Regions from separate parts of the Nocardioides salarius genome, predicted to be linked through region 3. Evidence: predicted binding sites of a transcription regulator. Region 3 holds the regulator's gene; each other region holds the start of a gene.

Region 1 (3,298 bases), 2.1 Mb from region 3:
GGATCGACCTGGTCGAGGCCGGGGCCAGCTCGGTGGTGCCGAGCTCGGTCGGCCTCGACGACCTCGTGCGGATGCTCGACGACCTCTCGGTGGGCCGCCCGGTCGCGTGGCCGGGCCGGGAGGAGCTGGAGCAGCAGTGGCGGCGCCTGCGCGAGGAGCAGGAGGAGGTGCAGCAGCGGATGCTCAGCCTGAGCCCCCGCGAGCGCTCCGTCCTGGCGCTCCTGCACGACGGCCTGTCGGTGCGCGAGGTCGCGGAGCTGACCGGCGTGCGCGAGGGCACCGTGCGCAGCCAGGTCAAGGCGGTGCTGCGCAAGCTCGCGGTGAGCTCGCAGCTCGCCGCGGTCGCGCAGTACGACCGCTGGCTCCAGCAGGCCGAGCGCGCCTGACTCGCACCGCCACTTGGCACGCGCGAGACCCAGCGGAGGGTACCCCCGCGTGGGCTGCTGGCGGATGGAGTACGCCTGCTCCCTCGACGACGCCCGCCGTGCGAGGCACGGCTCCGTGTCCTCCGACTGAGCGCATCCGAACGAACGGACGCCGCTGTCTGTCCGGCTCCGCGGGGGCCAGGCGGCCATGACCGCCTTCCTCTCCCGCCCCAAGCAGCAGCTCGCGAGCCGGCGTCACCTCCGCACCGGTGGTCGGGCAGCAGGGAGCGCCGGCGACGCGCGTCGTGGCGACCAGGGTGAGAGTCGAGCAGACCTGGAATCTAGGTGCGGCGGTGGAAGTCGACCTTGTTGTCGGGTCCGATCCGGGCCTGGTACTCCGGGTCGTGGATGCGTCGGTGGTGGAAGGGGCACAGGAGTCGGCCGCGGGCCAGATCGGTGTGGCCGTGGCAGGACCATGGGTCGTCGTGGTGGGCATGGCACCTGGCTGGGGGTACGTCGCAGCCGTGGGCGGTGCAGCCGCCGTCGCGGATGCCCATCGCGATCCTCTGCGCCGGGGTGAAGTAGCGCTGCGCTCGTCCGAGGTCGAGCGGTTGGCTCTTCCCGCCCAGCACCACCGGGACGACACCCGCTTCGCAGGCGAGTCGCCGGGCGGTGGCGGCACTGACACGGTCGCCGGTGTCGAGAGTTGCGGCGGCGAGGCCGTCGTGCAGCGACTCGAGGGTCATGGTGACCACGACGGTCGCGTTGATCCCGCCCGCCTTGGGCAGCTGGTCCGTGTCGAGGCGCTCGATCAGCTCCACGAACGCCGCACCCAACCGCTGGGCGGTGGGGCGGCGTGCCGGCACCCACGCCTCGCTCTGCTCGCCCTCAGCCTCGCGGGTGGCGATCTGGTGCTGGGGGGCGGCGAACGCGAGCAGTGCCCGCTCGAGCATCTGCCCGGCCAGCAGCGGCACCGTGAAGGAGCCCTTGATGCGGCCGTGGCCGTCGTCGCGCATCCGGAACACGGTCGACTTCTCGGCCTCGCGCTCCTCACGGTCGAGCTGTTCGGCCTCCCACGCCTCGGCGACCTCGGGGGCGACCACCTCCAGGATCCGACGCCCCAGCACCCGCAGCCCCTTCGCATCGTGGACCTCCGCGAAGGTGACCAGTGCCTTCGCCGCCTGCTCCATCACCGCCGCGTCGAGGTCTTCGGGCAGGTCGTCCAACGCCGTGCAGATCACCGCCGCCTGCTCCGCGACGACGTGACCGCGCCCGAGCGCCTCGCGCACCACGTCATGGCGATCCAACCCGGCCGCCAACCGCACCTGCCGGAACGACTCCCGCTTCGTCGACCGGGTGACGTTCGCGTGCCACACCGCCACCGACGGCGACGCATTCGTCTCCGGCACCGCCACCGTCTCGGTGTGCGCCAAGGTCCGCGAGCGCAGCTCGACCAGCCTTGCCTCGGCCCGGGCGATCTCGGCCAACGCCTCCGCCGTTGCCGGCTGGCTCATCGTCCACAGCGGCGTCTCGGCGACCTCGTCCAACGCCGAGTGCACCCGCGCGACAACCCGGTTCACGGGGTGAGCGGCGGTGGTGGGCATGAGTACAGCATCTCAGCGTCCACCGACAAAAGGCCAGGTCAAACCACGTTTTCCACAGGCTGATCGAAAAGTTTTTCGCATAGGCGGCCGGCGGGACCTGGGTCGTGCTCCGCAGCCGGAGGGTGACGAACGCTCTCGAGCGACCCCACCGCTGTCCGGCTTCCCGGCTCAGTAGGCGCCGTCGTGGCTGAGCACGGCGCGCACGGTGCGCGCCAGGATCCACGCGTCGAGGCGCAGGCTCCAGTTGTCGACGTAGCGCGAGTCCAGGCGCACCGTCATCGACCAGGGCAGGTCGGAGCGGCCCGAGACCTGCCACAGCCCGGTGATGCCCGGGCGCACCGCCAGGCGGCGCAGCGCGTCCTCGTCGTACGTCGTGACCTCGCCGGGCAGCGGCGGGCGGGGGCCGACCAGGGCCATGTCGCCGCGCACCACGTTGACCAGCTGGGGCAGCTCGTCGAGCGAGAGCCGGCGCAGCCAGCGACCGGCCCGGGTGATCCGGGGGTCGTGGCGCATCTTGAACATCGCGCCGTCGCTCTCGTTGTGCTCCTGCAGGTCGGCGAGGCGCGCCTCGGCGTCGACGTGCATGGTGCGCAGCTTGAGGATCGAGAAGATCCGGCCGTCGCGGCCCACCCGCTGCTGGCGGAAGAGCGCGGGCCCGGGGGAGTCGAGGCGCACCAGCGCCAGCAGTGCCAGCAGCAGCGGCGCGAGGACCACCAGGGCCACCACGCAGGCCGCGCGCTCCCAGAGCGTCTTGAGGGCCCGTCGGGGGCCCGTGAGGTCGGCGTGGCGCACGTGCAGCAGCGACAGGCCACCGGTGCGGCGCAGCGCCGCGCGGCCGGAGTCGACGTCGAGCAGGCCGGGGCCGATCAGCAGGTCCACGCGGTCGCGCTCGAGCAGCCAGCCCAGGCGGCGCAGCGACGCCGCGTCGAGGTGGCGGCAGGGCAGTGCGACGACGCAGTCGGCCCGGTGCTTCCGGGCCAGGTCGGACACCGAGGCGAAGCCCGACGCGGCCGGCAGGTCGAGCCCCGCGCAGCCCTTGGGGCCGGCGAGGCACAGTGCCACCACCTCGACCTCGTTGCTCTCGTGCAGCTCCTCGACGAGCCGGCGCACCTGGCGGCGGTGGCCGACCAGGACCACCCGGGTGCGCGGCGGGCGGCGCAGCGACGAGGCCAGGCGCAGCCCGGCGCTGGCGACGCAGGCCGTCCCGGCCGCCCGCACGAGCTGGTCGGCGGGCACGAGGAGCCCGGTGATGCCGCTCAGCAGCGCGCCGAGGGCGACCAGGTGGATGCTCGAGAGGCAGATGCGCAGCAGGTCGGCGCGCCGCGGCAC
Region 2 (3,298 bases), 950 kb from region 3:
TGCGTGACGGGCTGGTGCTGCGCTACCGCACCGGCTCGGGTGTCGACGGCCTCGAGGGCGACGAGCACCCGTTCCTGGCCTGCTCGTTCTGGTTGGTCGAGGCCTACGCCGAGGCCGGCCGGGTCGAGGACGCCACCGCCCTCTACGACCGGCTGGTCGGGCTCGCCAACGACGTCGGGCTCTACGCCGAGGAGTACGACCCGGGCACCGGCCGGATGGTCGGCAACTTCCCCCAGGCCTTCAGCCACCTGACCCTCACCCAGGCGGCCTTCGCCCTCGCCCGCCACGCCGCCGACACCTGAGCCGACCCGGCAGCACTTCCCGCCGAGCCGGCACCAGCTCCTCCGCCGTTGGTCGAGCAGGGAGGAGCGCCAGCGACGACGGCGACCACCGCCGTTGGTCGAGCAGCGAGGAGCGCCAGCGACGAGCGACGCCGAGACCCCGTGAGGTGCCCGCTCGCCGTACGCCATGGACTCACCGGGTTTCGAGATGGTTGCTGCGCAACCTCCTCAACCAACGGCGCCGTTGGTCGAGCAGGGAGGAGCGCCAGCGACGAGCGACGCCGAGACCCCGTGAGGTGACCGCCCACCGCGACCACCCGCCGTACGCCGTGGGCTCACCGGGTTTCGAGATGGTTGCTGCGCAACCTCCTCAACCAACGGACGCACGGCAGCACCGTTGGTCGAGCAGGGAGGAGCGCCAGCGACGAGCGTCGCCGAGACCCGGTGAGAACCGAGCAGACCTCTCCTACGTCCGTCGGTGGAAGGTGACCTGGTTGTCGCCACCGACATCGCTCTCGTATTCCGGGTCATGGATGCGGCGGTGGTGGAAGGGACACAACAGCCGTCCTCGGGCGAGGTCGGTGTGGCCGTGGCAGGACCAGGGGTCGTCGTGGTGGGCGTGGCACATCGCTGGCGGGGCGTCACAGCCCCGTGCGGTGCAGCCACCGTCACGGATGCCCATCGCGATCCGCTGGGCCGGGGTGAAGTACCGCTTCGCACGCCCCACATCCAGAGGCTGGCTCTTGCCGCCCAACACGACCGGGACAACACCGGCCTCACAGGCCAGCCGGCGTGCAGTGGCGGCACTGATCCGGTCCCCGGTGTCGAGGGTGGCGGCCACCAGGCCGTCCTTGAGTGAGTCGAGGCTCATCGTCACCACCACCGTGGCGTTCACCCCACCCGCCTTGGGCAGGTCGTGGGGGTCGAGGCGTTCGACGAGCTCCACGAACGCGGCACCGAGCCGCTGCGCGGTGGGGCGGCGTACCGGCACCGGCGCCTCGCTCTGCTCCTCTTGAGCCTCGCGGGTGGCGATCTGGTGCTTCGGTGCGGCGAACGCCAGCAGCGCCCGCTCCAGCATCTGACCCACCAGCAGCGGCACCGTGAACGATCCCTTGATCCGACCGTGGCCGTCCTCACGCATCCGGAACACCGCCGACTTCTCCGCCTCCCGCTCCTCACGGTCCAGCTGTTCGGCCTCCCACGCCTCGGCCACCTCCGGTGCCACCACCTCCAGGATCCGTCGCCCCAGGACACGGAGCGCCTTCGCGTCGTGGACCTCCGCGAACGCCACCAGCGCCTTCGCCGCCTGCTCCAACACGCCGGCGTCGAGGTCGTCAGGCAGCTCATCGAGCGCCGTGCAGATCACCGACGCCTGCTCCGCCACCACCTCGCCACGACCCAGTGCCTCCCGCACCAGGTCGTACCGGTCGAGACCCTCAGCGAGACGCACCTGGCGGAACGACTCCCGCTTCGTCGACCGGGTCGCGTTGGAGTGCCACACCGCCACCGACGGCGACGCATTCGTCTCCGCCACCGCCACCGTCTCGGCGTGCGACAACAGCTGCGAGCGCACCTCCACCAACCGGGCCTCGGCCCGGGAGACCTCGACCAACGTCTGCGCGGTGGCCTCCTGGCTCATCGACCACACCGGCGTACCAGCCACCTCGTCAAGGGTGGCGTGCACCCGCGCGACAGCACCGCCGATGGGGTGCGCCGCGGTGGTGGCCATGAATGAAGTATCTCAGGACCCACCGACAAACTACCAGGTCAGAAGCAGTTTTCCACAGGCACATCGAAAACTTTTTCGAGACGGTCTACACGGTGCGAAACCGACCGGTCGATGGTGCAAAAGCGACCGGTCGGTGGTGCGAAACTGACTGCTCGTGCGTGCTCCGGACGCACCACGACCCGCCCGGGAGGCCCGGGCGGGTCGTGGGTGCCGATCGTGCGTACTACTTGTTCTTCTTGACCTTCTTCGCCTTGCGGACGACGAGGGTGGTGGTCTCCTCGGAGGCGGCCACGAGCTCGTCACCGGCGTAGCGGACGACCACGGTCTTCTCCCCCGCGCTGCCGAACGGCTCGGTCATCTTCAGCACGACCTTGCCGGCGGCGTTGAGCTCGCCGACGAGGTCCCGCTTGCCGGGCAGGTCGACGACGACCTCACCGGTCGGCGTGGCGCCGTCGGCGCTCACCTCGATCTTGAAGGTGGCGCGGTGCCGGTCGGCGCGCGGGCGCTTGGGGGCGACCTTCACGGCGATGTCGGCCTCGAGCAGCTCGGGCTCGTCGGCGACCAGGTCGAGGCCCAGCACGACCGGGTCGTGGTCGCTGGAGCGGAACGGGCCCGCCTCGTGGAAGTCGGTGCCGTGGTAGTTGAAGCGGCTGTACTCCATGGCCACCGACTCACCCGAGTTGATGTTCCAGATGTCGGTGCCGGTGGCCAGCTCGAGGGCCGCGTCGTTGGCCAGCACGTGGTCCAGCGAGCCGGAGAGACCGCTGAAGGAGTAGGACCACTCCTCGACCGGGGAGATCTCCTGAACGTTGGTGTAGCCACCCTCGTAGAGGACCTGCAGGGGGTCCTCCATCGAGTAGGAGTTGAAGTCACCCACGAGCAGCACGGCCTCGGTGCCGGTCTCGTCCTGGACAGTCGGCACCCAGGCCTCGAGCGCGGTCGCCTGGGCGACGCGGTCGGGGTTGGCGTTGCCCTGGCCGGTGCCGTCGTCGGTGCCGGAGCCCTTGGACTTGAAGTGGTTGACCACGAAGAGGAACTCCTCGCCGCCCTCCACGGGGGCGAAGACCTGGCCGATCGGCTCGCGGGCGTTGCCGAAGGCCTGGCCGCCGGCGCTCTGGTCACCCAGGGCCCGAGCCTCGCCGACACGCTCGACGACGGCCGGCTTGTAGATGATCGCGTTGGTGATCACGTCCTGCTCGCTCGCGGCGGGCAGCTCGCTCGAGGACGGGTTGGCCGCCCACGTGCCGGCACCGGCGTCGGCGTTCAGCGCCGCCACCAGCGACTCGGT
Region 3 (3,298 bases):
GTCGTCGCGCGCGCCGATCACGAACCAGTCCATCTGGGTGCGCTCGGCGGTGATGTCGAGCACCGAGAAGCCGTGGTCGTCGAAGTTCAGGTACTTGATGTGGCGGTTGTTGGCCTGGATCGCGGCCTCCACCACCGGGGTCAGCGCGGGCTGGCCGGTGATGTCCTTGAGGTTGTTGGAGGTCACCGAGGAGCAGACGAGCTCGACGCCGACCGAGTCGCCGAGCACCGGGTAGGCCGAGGTGTCCAGCGGCAGGTCGCAGGCCCAGCCGGAGTGGATGTCGCCGGTCACGAAGACCACGTCCTTGACCTGGTGGTCGCGGATGTGGGCGAAGACCTCGCGCCGGTCGGCGGTGTAGCCGTCCCACTGGTCGACGTTGTACGGCGCGCCGTCCTGCGGCAGCAGCCCGGTGACGTTGTTGACGGGGTCGATGAGCTCGTTGGGCAGGTCGGCGAAGGTGACGGGCGCGATCATCACCGGGTTGCCGATCACCTTCCACTGCGGGGCGTGGTTGCCCCGGGTCAGGGAGTCCTTGAGCCACTCCATCTGCCGGTTGCCGGTGATGGTGCGCAACGGGTCGTTGACCTCGGCGTCGACGACCGGGGTGGCGACCTGCTGGGAGCGGTAGGTGCGCAGGTCGAGCATGCTGATCTCGGCCAGGTCGCCGAAGCGCAGCCGCCGGTAGAGCCGGGCGCCGTCGCCCAGCGAGGCGGTGCCGTCCATGCGCACCGGCATCCACTCGTCGTACGCGCGGTGGGCGCGGGCGCGCCGCTTGAGGTAGTCGCCCTCGCTGTCGTCGTGGTTCTCGGCGTTCTTGCGCCACTGGTCGTTGGTGACCTCGTGGTCGTCCCAGGTCACGATCCAGGCGTACCTCGCGTGCAGCGCCTGCAGGTCGGGGTCGGTCTTGTACTGCGCGTGCCGGCGGCGGTAGTCGGACAGCGAGACCATCTCGCGGGCCGGGTCGTGGGCGCGGACGTCGACGTTGGACTGGCCCATGCCGTACTGGCCGGGGGCGTACTCGTAGAGGTAGTCGCCCAGGTGCAGCACCGCGTGCAGGTCGTCGCGCTCGGCGAGCAGCCGGTAGGCGCTGAACCAGCCGGCCTGCAGGTTGGCGCAGGAGACCACGCCGAAGCGCAGGTTGTCGGGCGTGGCGCGATTGGCCGGGGCGGTGCGGGTGGTGCCGACGGGGCTGCGCTGGCCGCGGGCGATGAAGCGGTAGTAGTAGGTCGTCGCGGGCCGCAGGCCGCGCACGTCGAGCTTGACGGTGTGGTCGCGCGCCGCGCTGGTGACGAAGCGGCCGCGGCGCACCACGTCGCGGAAGCGGCGGTCGGTGGCGACCTCCCAGCGCACCCCCAGCCGCGGGCCCTTGCCGGAGCCCGGGGTGGCGGCGCGGGTGGGGGTGACCCGGGTCCAGATGAGCACCGCGCGCGGCAGCGGGTCGCCCGAGGCGACCCCGTGGGCGAAGACGTCGTGGCGGGCCCGGGCCGCCTGGGCGGCCGGCAGGACGCCGCTGCCGACGGCGATCGCGGCGCTGCCGGCGCCTCCGGCGGCCAGCACGGTACGCCGGGCGAGCGAGGTCGAGGTCGGGCTCTGGGGTGGGGTCACGCCTCATCCAACGACGAAACCCCGCCCGCGTGACGCGGACGGGGGTGTCGACACCGACTGTTCACCGTCGGTTCGACGGCGGGTCGGTGAGGGTCGGTGGTGGGGCTCAGACGCTGCGCAGCACGGCGGTGACGACGCCCAGGATGGAGGCGTGGGTGCCGTCGATGGGCTCGTAGGCGTCGTTGTGGGGCAGCAGCCAGACCTTGCCGTCCTTGCGCTGGAAGGTCTTGACGGTGGCCTCCTCGCCGATCAGGGCGGCGACCATCTGGCCGTTGCTGGCGGTCTGCTCCTGGCGGATCACCACGTAGTCGCCGTCGCAGATCGCGGCGTCGATCATCGAGTCGCCGGAGACCTCGAGCAGGAACAGCTGGCCGTCGCCGACGAGCTGCTGCGGCAGCGGGAAGACGGCCTCGACGCGCTCCTCGGCCAGGATCGGGCCACCGGCGGCGATCCGGCCCACGACCGGCACGTAGGAGGCCTGCGGCATCGTGTTGCCGATGTCGGTCTCGTCGACCGAGCTCTCGTCGGCCGAGGAGATCGCCTTGCGCCGGGCCATCAGCTCGGGCAGGAAGACCTCGAGGGCGCGGGGGCGGTGGGGGTCGCGCTTGAGGAAGCCTTTCTCCTCGAGCACCTTGAGCTGGTGGGAGACGCTGGAGGTGCTGGTCAGGCCGACGGCCTGGCCGATCTCGCGCATGCTCGGCGGGTAGCCGCGGGTCTCGATGGCCTCCTTGATGCAGGCCAGCACCTTGACCTGGCGCGGGGTCAGACCGGTCGCGTCAGGGGGCCCGTCGGGCAGCTCTGCGACGCCCCGCTTGCGGGGGCCGCCGTCCTTGGTCGCCATCGTGTGCCTTTCGTGCGCGAGGCCCGAGCCGGGGAGTCCGCTCGGATGGTCGTGGGGCCACGGTATCGCCGCGCGCGCCCGACTTCAAACATCTGTTCGACTGCGTGTCGCGAGGCGCCGGGCGTCACCACCGTCTCGAACAATTGTTCACCGGACCCCTTGCGTGCATCGAACACCTGATCTAGTCTCGCTCATGTGTTCGATCGAACACCTGGTCGATCCGGCGCCTGATGGCCGGCTCGAGCGGGACTGTCGGTGGTCGTCGGTAGACATCACCTCGCAGCGATCGACCACCCGACCACCCCCTTCCCCAGGAGGTCCAGATGAGCACGATGACCCTCACTCCCGCCCTGTCCACCACCGTCCGGCTGACCCGCCGCGGCCGGCTCGTGGTGCTGGCGCTCGGCCTGCTGCTCGTCGCCCTGGTGGGCGTCGTCCTGGCCGGCGGCTCGGTGGCCACCAGCGAGTCCGGTCCCACCCCGGCGACCGAGATGATCACCGTCGGCACGGGCGACACGCTGTGGGCGATCGCCGCCGAGCGTGCCGAGGCCGGCGACGTGCGTGAGGTCATCGAGCGCATCCAGCGGCTCAACTCCCTCGACGGTGGCCTGGTGGTCACCGGTCAGCGGCTGGTCGTCCCGGCCGGCTGAGCCGGACGCCCGGGCGTGAGGTCCGGGCACGGCGGCCACCTGGCCGCCCACGATTTTCGCCGGTCGCCTCGACCCCGGCCGGCGAAACCAGGGGAAAGACGAGGGGCGGGCCCGCAGTGGGCCCGCCCCTCGCGCCATGTCCGGGTGCGCCTCGGTCAGGGTGGGGGCATGGGTGCGGCTCGCGACGACGACGTGTTCGAGG
Region 4 (3,298 bases), 340 kb from region 3:
TGACTCTCATCCTTCCGTGGAATGAGAGCCTCCATCAGACCCGGCACGCGACAGAGCGCCAGCGACGAGCGACGCCGAGACCCCGTAAGTGGCCCGCCCACCGCCACCATCCGCCGTACGCCATGGGGTCACCGGGTTTCGAGACGGTTGCTGCGCAACCTCCTCAACCAACGGCGGGCCGCCGTTGGTCGAGCAGCAGGGAGCGCCAGCGACGGGCGACGCCGAGACCCCGTGAGGTGCCCGCCCACCGCAACCACCCGCCGTACGCCATGGACTCACCGGGTTTCGAGACGGTTGCTGCGCAACCTCCTCAACCAACGGCTGTGACCACCGCCGTTGGTCGAGCAGGGAGGAGCGCCAGTGACGAGCGACGCCGAGACCCGGTGAGGTGCCCGCTCGCCGCAACCACTCGCCGTACGCCATGGGCTCACCGGGTTTCGAGATGGTTGCTGCGCAACCTCCTCAACCAACGGGCGCGCGGCAGCGCCGGTGATCGAGCAGCGGGGCCGGGAGCGGAGTGCTCCTAGGTTCGTCGGTGGAAAGTGACCTGGTTGTCAGCCCCGACGTCGCTCTCGTACTCCGGGTCATGAATGCGGCGGTGGTGGTAGGGGCATAGGAGTCGTCCGCGGTCGAGGTCGGTGTGGCCGTGGCACGACCACGGGTCGTCGTGGTGGGCGTGACACATCGCCGGAGGGGCGTCACAGCCACGGGCGGTGCAGCCGCCGTCACGGATACCCATCGCGACCCGCTGGGCCGGGGTGAAGTACCGCTTCGCACGTCCCACGTCGAGCGGCTGACTCTTGCCGCCCAGCACGACAGGGACGACGCCCGCCTCACAGGCCAGCCGCCTCGCGGTGGCGGCGCTGATCCGGTCACCGGTGTCGAGGGTGGCGGCCGCCAGGCCGTCCTTGAGGGAGTCGAGGGTCATGGTCACCACGACGGTGGCGTTCACGCCACCTGCCTTGGGTAGTTCCTTGGGGTCGAGCCTTTCGATGAGCTCGACGAACGCGGCACCGAGCCGCTGCGCGGTGGGGCGGCGTACCGGCACCGGCGCCTGCTCCTCGTGCTCACCCTGTTCGTCCGCACCGTCGGCGGTGCGGTTCGCGATCTGGTGCTTCGGTGCGGCGAACGCCAGCAGCGCCCGCTCCAGCATCTGACCGGCCAGCAGCGGCACCGTGAACGAGCCCTTGATCCGGCCGTGCCCGTCCTCGCGCATCCGGAACACCGCCGACTTCTCCGCCTCGCGCTCCTCGCGGTCGAGCTGTTCGGCCTCCCATGCCTCCGCGACCTCGGGTGCCACGACTTCGAGGATGCGTCGACCCAGCACCCGCAGCGCCTTGGCGTCGTGGACCTCCGCGAACGCCACCAGCGCCTTCGCCGCCTGCTCCAACACACCGGCGTCCAGGTCGTCGGGCAGCTCATCGAGCGCCGTGCAGATCACCGACGCCTGCTCCGCGACCACCTCGCCACGCCCCAGTGCCTCCCGCACCACGTCGTAGCGGACGAGCCCCTCAGCCAGGCGGACCTGGCGGAACGACTCCCGCTTCGTCGACCGCGTCGCGTTGGAGTGCCACACCGCCACCGACGGCGACGCATTCGTCTCCGCCACCGCCACCGTCTCGGCGTGGGCGAGGGTCCGCGACTTCAGCTCGACCACCCTCGCCTCGAGCTGCGAGAAGTCGACCAGCGCCTCCGCGGTCTCGGCCTGGCTCATCGACCACAGCGGAGTCTCGGCGAGCTCGTCGAGCAGCGAGTGCATGCGCGCGAGCGCCCCGTTGATGGGGTGCGTCGCGGTGGTGGCCATGAGTAAAGTATCTCAGGGCCCACCGACAAAGCACCAGGTCAGAAGCCGTTTTCCACAGGCAGATCGAAACTTTTTTCGAGACGATCTACTCGGTTCGCAAGCGACTGGTCGGTGGTGCGAAACTGACTGGTCGATGGTGCAGAAGTGACTGCTCGGCCATGATGGGGCCATGTCGAGCGAGGTGCGCGCCGGGATGCTGCTGGTGGCCAGCCCGGCGCTGCTGGACCCCAACTTCGCCGACACCGTGATCCTGCTGCTCGACGCCGACGACGAGGGTGCGCTCGGGGTCGTGCTCAACCGGCCGACCCCGGTGCCGGTCGCGGAGGTGCTGGCCGACTGGAGCCCGGTGGTCGCCGAGCCCGACGTGCTCTTCCAGGGCGGACCGGTCAGCACCGAGGGTGCGCTGGCGGTGGCCCACCTGGCCGGTGCCGCGCCGGGCGCCGAGCCGGTCGCCGCGCCCGGCTACCGGCCGCTGACTCCGACCCTGGGCCTGGTCGACCTCGACACACCCGTCGAGCAGCTCGCCGGGCACCTCGACGCGCTGCGGATCTTCGCGGGGTACGCCGGCTGGGGCGCCGGCCAGCTCGCCAACGAGATCGCCGAGGGCAGCTGGTACGTCGTGCCCGCGCACGACGACGACGTGTTCCGCGAGGAGACCACCGAGCTGCGCCGCGAGGTGATGCGCCGCCAGCCCGGCGAGCTGGCCTGGCACTCCACCCGCCCGGCCGATCCCGACCTGAACTGAACGACCTTCTCGCGTAGGGTGGTCTCTCGTGAGCAGCTTCGGATTCGGGACCGGCACCGCCGTCGAGGAGGACGTCCGCGAGGACCGTCGCACGGTCCCGACCGACGATGGTGACCACGAGCGCTTCTCGCACTACGTCGACAAGGACAAGCTGACCGAGGCGATGGTGATGGGCACGCCCGTCATCGCCCTGTGCGGCAAGGTCTGGGTGCCCAGCCGCTCCCCGGAGAAGTTCCCGGTCTGCCCCGACTGCAAGGAAGTCTGGGACTCCTTCAACGACGGCGGCTCCGGCGGCTCTGGCGGTTCCGACGCGTGACGGGTTCCCACCAGCCGGACCTTCCCCTCGACGACGGGTCCGGCCCCTCGCTGACGCCCGCGCTGCCCCCCGCCTGGCCCGAGCGCGCCGCGTGGGGCACGGCCCCCCTGCTGCGTGCCTGGCAGCAGGCGGCGATGGAGAAGTACTTCTCCGAGCAGCCCCGCGACTTCCTCGCCGTGGCCACGCCCGGTGCCGGCAAGACCACCTTCGCGCTCTCGGTGGCCGCCGAGCTGCTCGGGCGCCGGCTCATCGACCGGGTCACGGTCGTGGCGCCGACCGAGCACCTCAAGACCCAGTGGGCGCAGGCCGCGGAGCGCGCCGGCATCCCCATCGACCCGACGTACGCCGCCGGCAAGGGCCGCACCTCGCAGGACTACGTCGGCATCGCGGTGACGTACGCCGGTGTGGCGGTCAACCCGCTGGCGATGCGGAT

The links. Region 3 encodes LexA, which represses DNA repair genes until DNA is damaged. Its sites were predicted from a motif close to TCGAACANNTGTTCGA; they were not measured.
Region 1: a site for LexA is predicted at 2,033-2,048, ahead of JOE61_RS16355 (HNH endonuclease signature motif containing protein). Genes of this name have one in related genera too.
Region 2: a site for LexA is predicted at 2,074-2,089, ahead of JOE61_RS02055 (HNH endonuclease signature motif containing protein). Genes of this name have one in related genera too.
Region 4: a site for LexA is predicted at 1,868-1,883, ahead of JOE61_RS04985 (HNH endonuclease signature motif containing protein). Genes of this name have one in related genera too.

The regions. Positions count from the first base shown of each region.
Region 1 is NZ_JAFBBZ010000001.1:3,411,557-3,414,854, forward strand. Features, by position in the region: gene JOE61_RS16350 (helix-turn-helix transcriptional regulator) at 1-386, shown strand, start outside; gene JOE61_RS16355 (HNH endonuclease signature motif containing protein) at 707-1,969, opposite strand; gene JOE61_RS16360 (exopolysaccharide biosynthesis polyprenyl glycosylphosphotransferase) at 2,138-3,298, opposite strand, start outside.
Region 2 is NZ_JAFBBZ010000001.1:402,791-406,088, forward strand. Features, by position in the region: gene JOE61_RS02050 (glycoside hydrolase family 15 protein) at 1-302, shown strand, start outside; gene JOE61_RS02055 (HNH endonuclease signature motif containing protein) at 748-2,010, opposite strand; gene JOE61_RS02060 (ExeM/NucH family extracellular endonuclease) at 2,234-3,298, opposite strand, start outside.
Region 3 is NZ_JAFBBZ010000001.1:1,354,459-1,357,756, reverse strand. Features, by position in the region: gene JOE61_RS06590 (alkaline phosphatase D family protein) at 1-1,605, opposite strand, end outside; gene lexA (transcriptional repressor LexA) at 1,712-2,446, opposite strand; gene JOE61_RS06580 (LysM peptidoglycan-binding domain-containing protein) at 2,770-3,096, shown strand; gene JOE61_RS06575 (methyltransferase domain-containing protein) at 3,265-3,298, shown strand, end outside.
Region 4 is NZ_JAFBBZ010000001.1:1,011,889-1,015,186, reverse strand. Features, by position in the region: one part of gene JOE61_RS04990 (IS3 family transposase) at 1-1, opposite strand, end outside; gene JOE61_RS04985 (HNH endonuclease signature motif containing protein) at 524-1,804, opposite strand; gene JOE61_RS04980 (YqgE/AlgH family protein) at 1,974-2,549, shown strand; gene JOE61_RS04975 (DUF3039 domain-containing protein) at 2,578-2,865, shown strand; gene JOE61_RS04970 (DEAD/DEAH box helicase) at 3,000-3,298, shown strand, end outside.